Regions from separate parts of the Shewanella sp. SM71 genome, predicted to be linked through region 2. Evidence: predicted binding sites of a transcription regulator. Region 2 holds the regulator's gene; each other region holds the start of a gene.

Region 1 (4,356 bases), on a different contig from region 2:
TGCATGCCCTTGGTATAGCCACGATACCAGTCAATATCGAGCAAATCGGTAATACATGCAGCGGCGTTGTTTAAGTCGCTTAAGGTTTCAAACAGTGGCACCACGCGCATTGGATGCGAACAGCCTGTTTCTTTGAGTAACAGTAAAACCGTTAAGACATCCGATGGTTTACCCGCCATCGAAATCACATAGGATCCGAGTGCTTTTGCCGGATGTTTAGCAATCAAACGACAGGTATTAAGCACTTCGGCCACATCGGCCGAGGGTTGCCAGTTACTTGGGATCAGTGGACGACGGTTGCTGAGTTCACGTAATAAGAAGGCTTGCTTCTCAGTCTCGTCCCAATGGTTGAAATCACCCATGCCGAGATAGCGAGTTAACTCGGCGAGCACATCGCTGTGACGGCTGGCATCTTGGCGAATGTCGAGCCTGAGCATATGAATGCCAAAGCAGGCGAGACGGCGGAGAATGTCGAGCAATAAACCGTTGGCGATTAAGCGCATACCGCAGTCGGTTAAACTCTTATAGAGCATTTCTAGCGGCGCTTTGAGATCGCTTTCTTGCCAAATCAGGCTCGACTTATCGACTTCAGGATTGTGGCCTTCGATGCGCGCATTTAAATAATCTATGGTGTCACGCAGTCTTTGACGAATAGATCGCAGCACGTGTCGGTAAGGTTCGCAGCTGTTATTGGTATAAGCCTTTAACTCATCATTGGCTTCTTCCATCGACAGTTCACCGACCAGTAGGACTATGTCTTTTAAGAATAATCTGGCGGCAGCATGGCGGTTACGATCGAGCACCTCTTGGGTGACTTTTGCGGTAACAAACGGGTTGCCGTCGCGATCGCCGCCCATCCAGCTTGAAAAGCGCACTGGCGCGATATCAATCGGTAATTGCTGCCCTGTGCGTTGCTGCACTCGATCGTTAAGTTGTCTTAAGAAGTCAGGCACCGCATGCCAGAGTGACTCTTCAATGGTGGATAATCCCCAGCGAGCCTCATCTACTGGAGTTGGGCGCTCGCGGCGGATCTCATTGGTGTGCCATATTTGCGCGATTAATTGGCGCAGGCGCAGATTGATCTGTTGACGTTCTCTATCCGATAGTTGGTCGTTTTCTTGCTCTGTTAAGCAGTCGACAATGGCGGCGTATTTTTGGATCAGGGTGCGACGGGAAATTTCAGTGGGGTGCGCTGTTAGCACCAGATCGATATCCAGTGTTTTTAGACAGTCGAGCATTTTAGCTTGGTCGACACGACCATTGAGCATGCGGCCTAGGAGTTGTTCCACTGGGTCTGGCACGCAGACAAGTTCGTCGCAATTACGACTGATAGTATGAAATTGCTCGGATAAGTTAGCTAAGTTAAGAAATTGGTTAAAAGCTTTTGCAAAAGGGACTAATTCTTCGTCTGGCAAAGCTGTCAGTAACTCGAGCATTTGCTCTCTGGCGGCTTGATCGCCTCGGCGTGAGTCTTTGGCAAGCTTACGGATCTGTTCAACCTTCTCAAGAAAAGAGTCCCCAAGATGGGTACGCATAGTATCGCCAAGGATTTGGCCTAACATACTCACGTTCGATCTTAATGACGCATACATATCTGTCATATTGTCTGCCATGGTTACTGACATAGTTACTCCGAATAGAAAAACATGAAAATTCCGCTGTGCATTTAGCCCGTTAGCACAATACCTATCACTTGGGGCTATGGTCAACAGCAGAACTTATAACTTATACGACTGGCTTATCCGATATGCAACCAATCACGGTATTTGATGAAGAATATTCAATAGAAATGCGAAGTCACGCAATATTTTTTGATGATTAGTGCAAGTGAATATGAAGTGCATCATTTTATGCTTTGCAGACATGTATCTTAGCTGTTAATGAAAAGGACTGATTTTGACTCATGTTGACCCTGGATAACTGTGTTATTAACGAGTTAGCTGAATGGGAACTGTGTCTTCGATATCCTAATTTGAGCTTAAAAGATGAAAATAAATTAAAAATATATATTCACATATATTGCATAAGTAGATCTTTGTGGTAGTCTAGCCATCAGTTGAGATGAGTCACCCCCTGTGACCTGTAGAGTGAATATCATGATGCACAGTATTAGCCTGACAGTGAATAAAATAACAACCTATTACGATTTCCTGCGACGATAGTCTTGTCATCATAGATATGCGCGGTTGCGTGTAAGCTATTCATCTACTCTTTAAGTTTCTTTGATTCGGTTAATAAGACAAAAAACATGAAAAATATCGCCATTATTGGTGCCAGTGGTTACACAGGCGCGCAACTGACCGCTTTAATCCATGCAGAAGCAGAACTGACGATTCAGGGTTTGTATGTTTCTGAAAACAGTTTAGATAAAGGTAAACCTTTAGCGGATTTGTATCCTAGCTATAGCCATATCGCATTAACGTTGTCGCCATTGTCCGATGAAGCTAAGGCAACAATCGTTGCAGAAGCGGATGCCGTGGTGTTAGCGACCGAGCACTCGGTGAGCCTGCATTTAGCGGCTTGGTTTTATAGCCAAGGGTTAGCGGTATTCGATTTAAGCGGTGCCTATCGTTTTAGCGATGTGGCGCAATATCCGAAGTGGTATGGCTTTGAACATGAATATCCTGAAGTTTTAGCCAAAGCCGTGTATGGCCTTGCCGAATGGAATGCTAAAGAAATCGCTGCGACTAAGATGATTGCCGTGCCAGGTTGTTACCCGACCGCATCATTGACAGCGTTAAAACCGCTAGCGAGTTTACTGACATCGGCTTATCCGGTGATCAATGCCGTGAGCGGCGTAACAGGTGCGGGCCGTAAAGCGCAGTTACACACCAGTTTTTGTGAAGTGAGCCTGACACCTTACGGCGTATTAGGCCATAGACATCAACCCGAGATCGCCACTCAGCTTGGTCAAGAAGTGATATTTACCCCGCACCTTGGCAACTTTAAGCGTGGCATTTTAGCGACCATTACTGTGCAGCTAAAACCAGGCACTACGACTGCCGATGTGGCAGCGGCCTATAGCGTATATGACCAGGCGCCATTGGTCACCGTGAAGCACAATCAGTTCCCGAAAGTAGACGATGTGGTGCTGACACCTAACTGTCACTTAGGTTGGAAGTTTGATGAGAATAGCGGTTACTTAGTGGTAGCTAGTGCCATCGATAACTTGATGAAAGGTGCTGCAAGCCAAGCGCTGCAATGCATAAAGATTCATTTTAACCTTTAATTGTTCATCCTTATTTAAGAGAGTCGTCAAGATGTCTATAAACAACTCAGTATTAGTGCTTAAAGTGGGCGGCGCGCTGCTGCAATGTGAAATGGGGATGGCGCGATTGATGGATACGGCTGCGGCTATGTTAGCCAATGGTCAGCAAGTGTTGATGGTGCATGGCGGCGGCTGTCTGGTGGATGAGCAGCTAGCAGCGAATGGTATGGAAACCGTCAAGTTAGAAGGTTTGCGTGTGACTCCGCCTGAGCAAATGCCGATTATTGCCGGCGCACTTGCGGGTACTTCGAACAAAATTCTTCAAGGCGCAGCGACTAAGGCTGGCATTGTGAGTGTGGGCATGAGCCTCGCCGATGGCAATACTGTTTCGGCTAAGATTAAAGATGAGCGTTTAGGCCTAGTGGGCGAAGTCACGCCAAACGATGGCACTTATCTTAAGTTTATCCTCGCCCAAGGTTGGATGCCGATTTGTAGCTCTATCGCCATGATGGACGATGGACAAATGCTTAATGTCAATGCAGACCAAGCGGCAACGGCATTAGCCAAATTAGTGGGCGGCAAGTTAGTGCTACTGTCGGATGTTTCTGGGGTGCTCGATGGTAAAGGCCAGCTCATCCACAGTTTAAATGGCAAGCAGATAGCAGACCTTGTTAAGCAAGGTGTGATCGAAAAAGGAATGAAGGTCAAAGTTGAAGCTGCGCTCGAAGTCGCACAGTGGATGGGGCAGGCGGTACAAGTTGCCTCGTGGCGTGATGCAAGCCAATTAATCGCATTAGCAAAAGGTGAAGCCGTAGGAACACAAATCCAACCATAAGTGGAGTAGGTTATGAAGCATTTACTATCGATAAAAGACTTAACCCAGCAGCAGTTACAGGATCTAATTGCCTTGGCAAAAACGATCAAAGCCAATCCGGCTGAGTATCGTCATGCGCTGGATGGCAAGAGTGTGGTGATGTTATTTGAAAAGCCCTCACTCAGAACACGCGTTAGCTTTGATATCGGTATTAATAAGCTCGGTGGCCACTGTTTATACCTAGACCAGCAAAATGGTGAACTGGGAAAACGGGAATCGGTTGCTGACTTTGCTTCTAACCTGTCATGTTGGGCCGACGCAATTGTGGCGAGAA
Region 2 (4,356 bases):
GTCATAATCTAAAAAGATTATCCGAAAGATTATTTAACGAAATCAACGCCTAGTTTGATATCGCCTTTCAGCGTATCTAACATAGAATCACGAGCGTTAGCTTCGAATGCACTCACTTCACCGTAAGGCAGTACTTTTTCAATACCGTTTTTGCCTAACAGCACAGGTTGTGCGAAGAATTCAGCATGCTCGCTGCCGCCGTCAACATAGGCGCATTCAACGATGTTAGCTTCGCCTTGCAGACCACGAACCAGAGACAGACCGAAACGGCAAGCCGCTTGACCCATAGACAGAGTCGCGCTTCCGCCACCGGCTTTAGCTTCAACCACTTCTGTACCCGCGTTTTGGATGCGAGTCGTCAAACTTGCCACTTCTTCGTCAGTGAAAGTCGCGCCTTCAACTTGAGACAGTAATGGCAGAATAGTCACGCCGCTGTGGCCGCCGATCACATTCACTTTAACGTCAGCAACGTTCAGGCCTTTTAATTCGGCGATGAAAGTTTCAGAGCGGATCACGTCTAATGTCGTGATACCGAACAGACGGTTCTTATCGTAAACACCCGCTTTTTTCATCACTTCTGCAGCGATAGCTACGGTCGTGTTGACTGGGTTAGTGATAATGCCAACCAAAGCCGTAGGGCAAGTTGCCGCTACTTTTTCGATCAGGTTGCGAACGATACCCGCATTGATATTGAACAGATCAGAACGATCCATACCAGGCTTACGCGCAACACCAGCAGAAATTAGAACAACGTCAGCACCCACGAGGGCAGGCGTTGGATCTTCACCAGCAAAACCTTTGATTTCAACAGCAGTTGGAATGTGGCTCAAGTCAACCGCAACACCCGGAGTTACCGGTGCGATATCATATAGAGACAATTGTGAACCCGCAGGCAATTGAGTTTTTAACAGTAGGGCAAGAGCCTGGCCGATACCACCAGCAGCACCAAGTACAGCAACTTTCATAGTTATCTCCGTTATTTCTCGGATATGTGTGACATGGATCTAATTTGCGTTGGCGTCACATTACTGGAATGTCACAACAATTTCAATTATCCCTTAGTCGTGGGACAAAAGAATTCCGGAATAACGTAGAAGCAATGTAGAACAATTACTCAAATTGGGATTTTTACGCCCCCTACAAACGCTTAACCACTGGGGCTTAGTGAATTTTTATTCAACCAATCTGGTTATTTGTTGACAATTTTTCTAAAAATATTCAAAATGGGCCTGTTTTTTTGAATAACGAATAATAATATTATGCAAACGACCAAGAATCAGGATGACCTTGTTAGAATTTTTAAGTCGATTTTAAAAGAAGAGCGCTTTGGCTCTCAGAGTGAAATCGTCACCGCCTTGCAAGCTGAAGGCTTTGGTAATATTAACCAATCGAAAGTGTCACGCATGCTCAGCAAGTTCGGCGCAGTGCGGACTCGCAACGCTAAGCAAGAGATGGTGTATTGCTTACCAGCCGAATTAGGCGTACCCACCGCGGGTAGCCCACTGAAGAATTTGGTACTCGACGTCGATCACAATCAAGCTATGATCGTCGTGCGAACTAGCCCAGGTGCCGCGCAGCTGATTGCCCGTTTATTGGATTCTATCGGTAAACCAGAAGGCATTTTGGGTACGATTGCCGGTGATGACACTATCTTTATTTGCCCATCGAGCATCCAAGATATCGCCGATACCTTAGAAACCATCAAATCTTTATTCAATTACGCAGAATAAAAAAACAGGTCAGTGAGCTGACCTGTTCTATTTTATCTGTACATTTTGAAGTGCAATACCGCGCTGGTTATTTGGCCATTGTCCCGATTACGTTACACATTCCAGCACAATATCTAACTCACAATATCTAACTCAACTATAACGATATCAGTAAGCCACACTGATGCGCTGGTTTGGGTGAGTGCCCTTTTCGGCTTCATCTACCATGGCTTTTGCGTAATCGGTTACAGAGATACGGCTTTGACCATTAGCATCGGTAAAGAAGCTGTCGCCACCAAGACGGTACGGGCCTTCACTCTCACCGGGATAAATCTCAGCGGCTGGGCTCACAAAGGTCCAATTGATTGCCGTTTGCGCCGCACGGAATACCTGCAAAGCTTCACCCTGAGCTAACGCCTCATCTTTATATGCTGCTGGGAAATCTGGACTAGAGACCAGCGTCACACCCGGCGCCACTTCTAAACTCCCAGCACCACCGACCCACAATAAACGTGACACGTTAGCGTTAGGCAGCACATCCAGTAAATGCTGAACCGTACTCGCCACTAGACCATGATTTTGTTGGGCGCGGCCACCAACGGCGGCAATCACGACATCTACGCCAGCAAAGGTATCGGCGACCAATGGCTGCTCTAAATCCACGGCACGTACTGCCACGTCAGCCACGGATAACTTACTTGGATCACGCACTAACGCTGTCACTTGATGTCCACGACTCTGTGCTTCTTTTAAAATTGCACCACCGATCCAACCCGTTGCACCTAAAATTGCGATTTTCATTTCATTGTCTCACTCAGATGATTTACATTGGATCCAGTTTACTTGCAGTTTTTCACCTAATAAACATCAATAATTGAGCATGATTGTTTCAATATAGGATACTAATGTGGATAAAATTGCCGCTATACGCAGTTTCGTCGAAGTCGCAAACTGTGGCAGCTTTACCAAAGCTGCCGAACATTTAGACCTCAGCCGCCTGCAGGTTTCCCGTCATATTCAAGAAGTGGAGCAGTGGTTGAGTTTACGCTTATTACACCGCACCACGCGCAGCGCCAGCTTGACTTTGCAGGGTGAGGAAGCGCTACAATTTTGCCAGCGGATCTTAAGTGAAGTTGCTGCCATGGAGAGTCGTGCCCACAGCCATAACAGTGAACTGGTAGGCAGTATTCGTATCGCTACGCCTATTGGCCTTGGGCAGCACAGTCTGTTTTATGTCGTTGATCGCTTTATTAAAATTCATCCTAAGGTCAACATTCAACTGGTGATGTCGGACAGTTTTGCGCAATTGGTAGATGAGAGAGTCGACGTGGCGCTACGCTATACCGAGCAACCCGATGAGAATCTCATTGCTCGGCGTTTGATGACCATAGATGCGGTACTTTGCGCGGCGCCGAGCTATCTTGATAGCGCAACGCCACTCCTCGAACCCATTGATCTGCTAGCCCACAACTGCCTCATACACTCAGCGCAACAAAACTGGCCTTTTCTAAAAGAACTGCAAGCCGAGCACGTCAAAGTTACAGGGAATCTTAAGGCTAACGATATGGGAGTGTTGGTCAGTGCGGCGCTACGTGGACATGGCATAGTGCGGTTACCCTGTGACTTGGCTAACCAATACCTTGCCAGTGGTCAGCTCAAAGAAGTCTTACCCGAATTTACGACACCAGGCCAAACCCTGTGGGCGGTATATTTGTCCCGCAGTTATCAGCAAAATCTAGTGCGCGCCTTTATCGATTTCACCGCCCTGCAATGGCAGCTCGATATCAAAAAATGGGTTCCCGCGCATTAGCATAAAAAAACGCACTTAGGCGTTAGCTTAAGTGCGTCTCGATTGATACTAATTCGGCTTGATTATAGAAAGCTTATTCGTCGAACTGCAGCATAAAATCCAATGCAGGGGCAAAGAAAGATGAACCTGTCATCGCCTTAGTAAAATGCATCAAGTGATCATGATTGCCTGCGCCATCACCAAACATCATGCTATGCAGCATCTTTTCAAAATGTTCTGGCGTGCGGCAGTTAGAGATAAACATTAATCCCTGCTCCTTCAGCGAACCATAGGGCATACTCTGACGCAGGATCTCCATTGACTTACCATCGGCATCTTTAAGATTAACGCGCTTGATATGGCTGGTCAGTGGCTTATCTTCAGATTCATACTCGATATTATCTTGCTTAGTTCGACCGATTATATCCTCTTGTTTTTTAACTGGTAATCTATGCCACTTACTCAAGTTATGGGCATATTTTTGCACATGAATATAGCTGCCACCCTTAAACTCAGGATCCTCATCACCCACAAGTGCCACTTCCTGGCGGTGGCGCCCCTTAGGGTTTTCGGTGCCATCGACAAAGCCGGTTAAATCACGGCTATCCATAAATCTAAAGCCACGCTCTTCTTCAACTAACTCCACTAAGTCTTCAAACATTTGGCTGATTTCATTAGCCACTAAATGCAGAATGTCGTAACGATCACTGCGAATATGCACGAATAAATCATATTCAATTGCAGGCGCTTCACGACTGCCCACTTGCATCGCAGGGAAAGGTTTAAGCAGTTCAGGGCGAGCAGTAGGATAGAGGCTATCCCAATAATTAGCACCAATACCAACAAAACCATTGAATG
Region 3 (4,356 bases), on a different contig from region 2:
CCATGGCAGCTTCTGCTGCGGGGTCGAGTAAGCTAGATGCCACTGGATGTCCAGACAACGCTTGCAGCGTCAGAGGCGTGATAAATTCCATCGCACTTTGGCTCATCACCACGCGCACATCAAAACCACGCTCTTTCAAGCGACGTACTAAATCAGCACTTTTATAGGCCGCAATACCGCCGCCAATGCCCAGCAGGACGTTTTTATTTGTCAGACTCACAGACATCATCCGAGATAGAAATAATGCTGGCAACAATATCACAAAGCGGTGAATTTTAGTGACTATCCCAGTTCAAAAAATCTCGTCCATACTCAGTAAAGTGAAAATATGTGAGATGACAGGGAGGTCACATGGGGATTAAAGATTGGCCTGAGGGCGAAGGTCCCAGAGATAAACTGTTACAAAAAGGAGCTGCGCATCTCTCCGATGCTGAATTACTGGCAGTATTGCTGCGTAACGGTTTAGCCGGATTAAACGCGGTTGACCTTGCTAGGTCGCTTATTTGCGAGTTTGGCGGCCTCAGAAACCTGCTCTGTGCCCCAAGAAATCAGGTGTGTCGACTTCCGGGCGTAGGACCTGTAAAATACGCCCAGCTTCAAGCTGCGGCCGAATTAGCGCGGCGTGTAGCGCAGGAAAATCTGCAAAGAGGTCAGGTTTTGACAAATCCCGATTTAACTCGGGACTATTTAATGCGACAATTGGCCGATCGCTCCTATGAAGTGTTCGCAGTTTTACTGCTGGATAGCCAGCATAGAGTGATTCAATTTGTCGAATTATTCCGCGGCACAATAGACTCAGCATCAGTGTATCCACGTGAAGTGGTGAGCTTAGTGCTGGAGAAAAAGGCCGCAGCAGTTATAGTTTGTCATAATCATCCGTCTGGTATTGCCGAGCCCAGTCAGGCTGACCGACGAATAACTGAGCGATTAAAAAATGCGTTAGCAACCATAGACGTATCCTTGTTGGACCATATGGTTGTAGGTGATCGAGAGATAGTTTCTTTTGCAGAACGAGGCTGGATTAATTAATCTAACACTTGATCTTCACTCTGTGATCGTGTATAAAATGCGCCCTCTTTGTGCCTCGGGCGACGGCCATACGAGGCACATTAATGCTCGAGCGTTAAAATTGTTTTTGGAGAAGATTGACATGTCAAGAGTATGCCAAGTTACTGGCAAGAAGCCGATGGTTGGTAACAACCGTTCGCATGCAAAAAACGCGACCCGTCGTCGTTTTTTACCTAACCTACAAAACCACCGTTTTTGGTTAGAAGAAGAAAAGCGTTTCGTACAGTTACGTGTATCTACTAAAGGTATCCGTCTGATCGACAAAAAAGGTATCGAAGTTGTTGTTGCTGAACTTCGTGCCCGTGGCGAGAAGGTATAATAGATCATGGCTAAAGCTAAAGGTAATCGTGAGAAGATCAAATTAGTTTCTACAGCTAAGACTGGTCACTTCTACACAACTGAAAAAAACAAGCGTAACATGCCTGAAAAAATGGAAATCAAAAAATTTGATCCAGTTATTCGTCAGCACGTTATCTACAAAGAAGCAAAAATCAAGTAATCCTTGGTTAGTGTTTCGAGAAAAGCCCCTTATTTAAGGGGCTTTTTTTTGCATTTTTTTAGTGGCTAGTCATCAAGTTGAGATAATTGCCTCGCAAACTTAAGCCGCTGAATCATCCCCTGTGAAGTTAAAAAAGTGTGAACACTTACTGAAAATATAAAATAGTGCGGTTCTAAGCACTTTAAATCATCAAATCTGCACTTTAGTGAGAATAAATTCTTTATATGTGAATTAAAATGCAATACCATACGCGAAAGTTAGCGATTCATTCCTGGTGTGTCATAGTGACGCTGCCAGCTCAAAAATGAGGTGTAAATAACGCGTGCGTACCACTGAACTGGTTGATGGATTTCGTCATTCTGCCCCCTATGTTAATGCTCACAGAGGTAAAACTTTTGTGGTCATGCTTGGCGGTGAAGCTTTGGCTCAAAATCAATTCCGCGCCATCTTAAATGATGTCGCCCTGCTGCACAGTTTAGGGATCAAAGTGGTGTTGGTATATGGCGCTAGGCCGCAGATTGATGCTGCATTAGCCGTCAACGGTATTGAACCTGCCTACCACGAAGGTGTGCGTATCACGGATGAAGACTCGCTCAAAGTGATCAAGCAAGTTGCGGGTGCACTGCAATTTGATATCACAGCGCGTTTATCCATGAGCTTAAGCAATACGCCGATGCAAGGCGCGCAAATTAACTTAGTGAGCGGCAACTTTGTGATTGCTCAACCGTTAGGCGTGGATAACGGCATCGATTTTTGTTTGAGTGGCAAGGTGCGTCGTATCGATGTGCAAGGCTTAAAACGTCAGTTAGATAATCACTGCATAGTGTTGATGGGGCCGATTGCGGCTTCTGTGACCGGTGAAAGCTTTAATTTAACCGCCGAGGAAATCGCGACCCAAGTGGCGATCAAGCTCAAAGCCGACAAGATGATCGGTTTTAGCTCACAGAACGGTATTCTCGATCGCAATGGCGACGTGATTGCCGAATTGATGCCAAACGATGCGCAAAACATCATGAGCAAGCTGGCCGAGCAAGGTTCTGCCTGCGTAGGCACTATGGCTTTTTTGAAAGCCAGTATCGATGCTTGCCGTAATGGCGTGCCGCGTTGTCACTTAGTCAGCTACCTCGAAGATGGCGCTTTGCTGCAGGAACTGTTTTCTCGCGAAGGGATAGGCACGCAAATCGTGACTGAGAGTGCCGAGCGTTTACGCTGTGCGTCAATCGCCGATATTGGCGGTGTGTTGAACCTTATCCGTCCATTGGAGGAACAAGGCATTCTGGTGCGTCGTAGTCGTGAGCAGCTTGAGATTGAAATCGAACAGTTCATGTTGATTGAACGTGATGGTTTAGTGATTGGTTGCGCTGCGCTCTATCCTTTTGAAGAGGACAATGCGGGTGAGTTTGCTTGTTTAGTGGTGCATCCCGATTATCGCGATGCCGACAGAGGGAGCTTACTGCTGAAGAACATTATCAATCAGGCTAGAAACCGTGGTTATTCACGCTTGTTTGCATTGACAACTCGGAGCATTCACTGGTTCTTAGAGCATGGTTTTGTGATTGAAGATGTTGAAGCACTGCCGCAGAAGAAAAAGCAGTTGTATAACTATCAACGCCGCTCAAAAATTCTCGCGCTCGATCTTTAAGCCGTTCTAAATCAATCCAATCAATGCCAGCCTAGTACTCATATTAGCGCTGGCATTTTTATTGACATAATATGTCTTTATTGGCAGATTAAGACTTCACTGCACGGGAGATACTGCCAATGAGTCCTCAATTTTTTGAACTCGCCCCTTTAACCCAAACCTCTATCTTCAGTTTTATCGTCTTATTGCTCGGTTTAGCGGGTATCTTGCTGATGTTATGGCTAAAAAATATGCCTAAGATAGCGAAGTCGGCGAGTTTAGGTATATTGCTGGTGGTGATGGGCGGATTTTCTTGGGTCTTCTATCAATCGAATAGCGCCGAATTAGTGTTAACCGATACAGAGCTCACTGTGGATGTTCCCTTCTATAAAGTGCAGTTATCTCGCGTGGATTTATTGCCTGCCGAGGCACGCATAGTCGATTTGCAACAAGAGGCAGATTTAACGCCGAGCTTTAAAACGAACGGCATAGGCATGCCAGGGTTTCAATTAGGCTGGTTTAAGTTGCAGGGAAAAGGCAGGGCATTTTTGGCGATAACAGATAAATCGCAGTTAGTGTTAGTGCCAACGACTAAAGGCTACAGTTTATTACTTACAGTACCGCAAGGGAGTGAGTTTTTAGCACAGTTACAGAAGTAATCATTATATGTCATCACTTCTGCCACTGTGTTTATCGGCGTGATAATGCTTACGCCGTTTTGCGTTTATAGGCCATATCTAAGGTAAAGACGAGCAGCGCACTCCAGATAAAGCCGAAGGTCACGCCTTTTTCGGCATCGAAGGGCTCATTGAACAGACTCACCGCGAGGATGAACATAATACTCGGGCCAATATATTGGAAAAAGCCGAGCATAGACAATGGAATACGTACCGCTGCCCCTGCAAAACACAGCAAAGGAATGGTAGTCACTATCCCAGCCGCCATTAACATCAGATTCAATTGCCAATCATTAGTCAGCATGCTCGCTGTGGCTGTGTCTAAGGTTGCGACGAGATAAATCAGCGCTACCGGTAATAACACTGCGGTTTCGACCAATAATCCGGCTTTAGCATCCACATTGACCTTTTTTCGCAGTAGCGCATAGAAACCAAAGGTGCCCGCGAGTGCCAGTGAGACGATGGGAATTGAGCCAAAAGAGATTAACTGG

Evidence for each region. Region 2 encodes ArgR, which controls arginine synthesis, uptake and breakdown. Its sites were predicted from a motif close to ANTGAATANNTATTCANT; they were not measured.
Region 1: the regulator ArgR is predicted to act here: its motif matches at 1,998-2,015, upstream of argC (N-acetyl-gamma-glutamyl-phosphate reductase).
Region 3: the regulator ArgR is predicted to act here: its motif matches at 1,793-1,810, upstream of argA (amino-acid N-acetyltransferase).

The regions. Positions count from the first base shown of each region.
Region 1 is NZ_JAKKRW010000013.1:147,684-152,039, reverse strand. Features, by position in the region: gene ppc (phosphoenolpyruvate carboxylase) at 1-1,625, opposite strand, end outside; gene argC (N-acetyl-gamma-glutamyl-phosphate reductase) at 2,249-3,229, shown strand; gene argB (acetylglutamate kinase) at 3,261-4,043, shown strand; gene L5L97_RS14235 (ornithine carbamoyltransferase) at 4,056-4,356, shown strand, end outside.
Region 2 is NZ_JAKKRW010000002.1:11,924-16,279, reverse strand. Features, by position in the region: gene mdh (malate dehydrogenase) at 30-965, opposite strand; gene argR (transcriptional regulator ArgR) at 1,260-1,730, shown strand; gene L5L97_RS02520 (NAD(P)-dependent oxidoreductase) at 1,878-2,510, opposite strand; gene L5L97_RS02515 (LysR family transcriptional regulator) at 2,617-3,519, shown strand; gene L5L97_RS02510 (Dyp-type peroxidase) at 3,593-4,356, opposite strand, start outside.
Region 3 is NZ_JAKKRW010000010.1:37,403-41,758, reverse strand. Features, by position in the region: gene coaBC (bifunctional phosphopantothenoylcysteine decarboxylase/phosphopantothenate--cysteine ligase CoaBC) at 1-229, opposite strand, end outside; gene radC (RadC family protein) at 352-1,029, shown strand; gene rpmB (50S ribosomal protein L28) at 1,151-1,387, shown strand; gene rpmG (50S ribosomal protein L33) at 1,394-1,567, shown strand; gene argA (amino-acid N-acetyltransferase) at 1,890-3,209, shown strand; gene L5L97_RS11450 (PH domain-containing protein) at 3,329-3,847, shown strand; gene rarD (EamA family transporter RarD) at 3,897-4,356, opposite strand, start outside.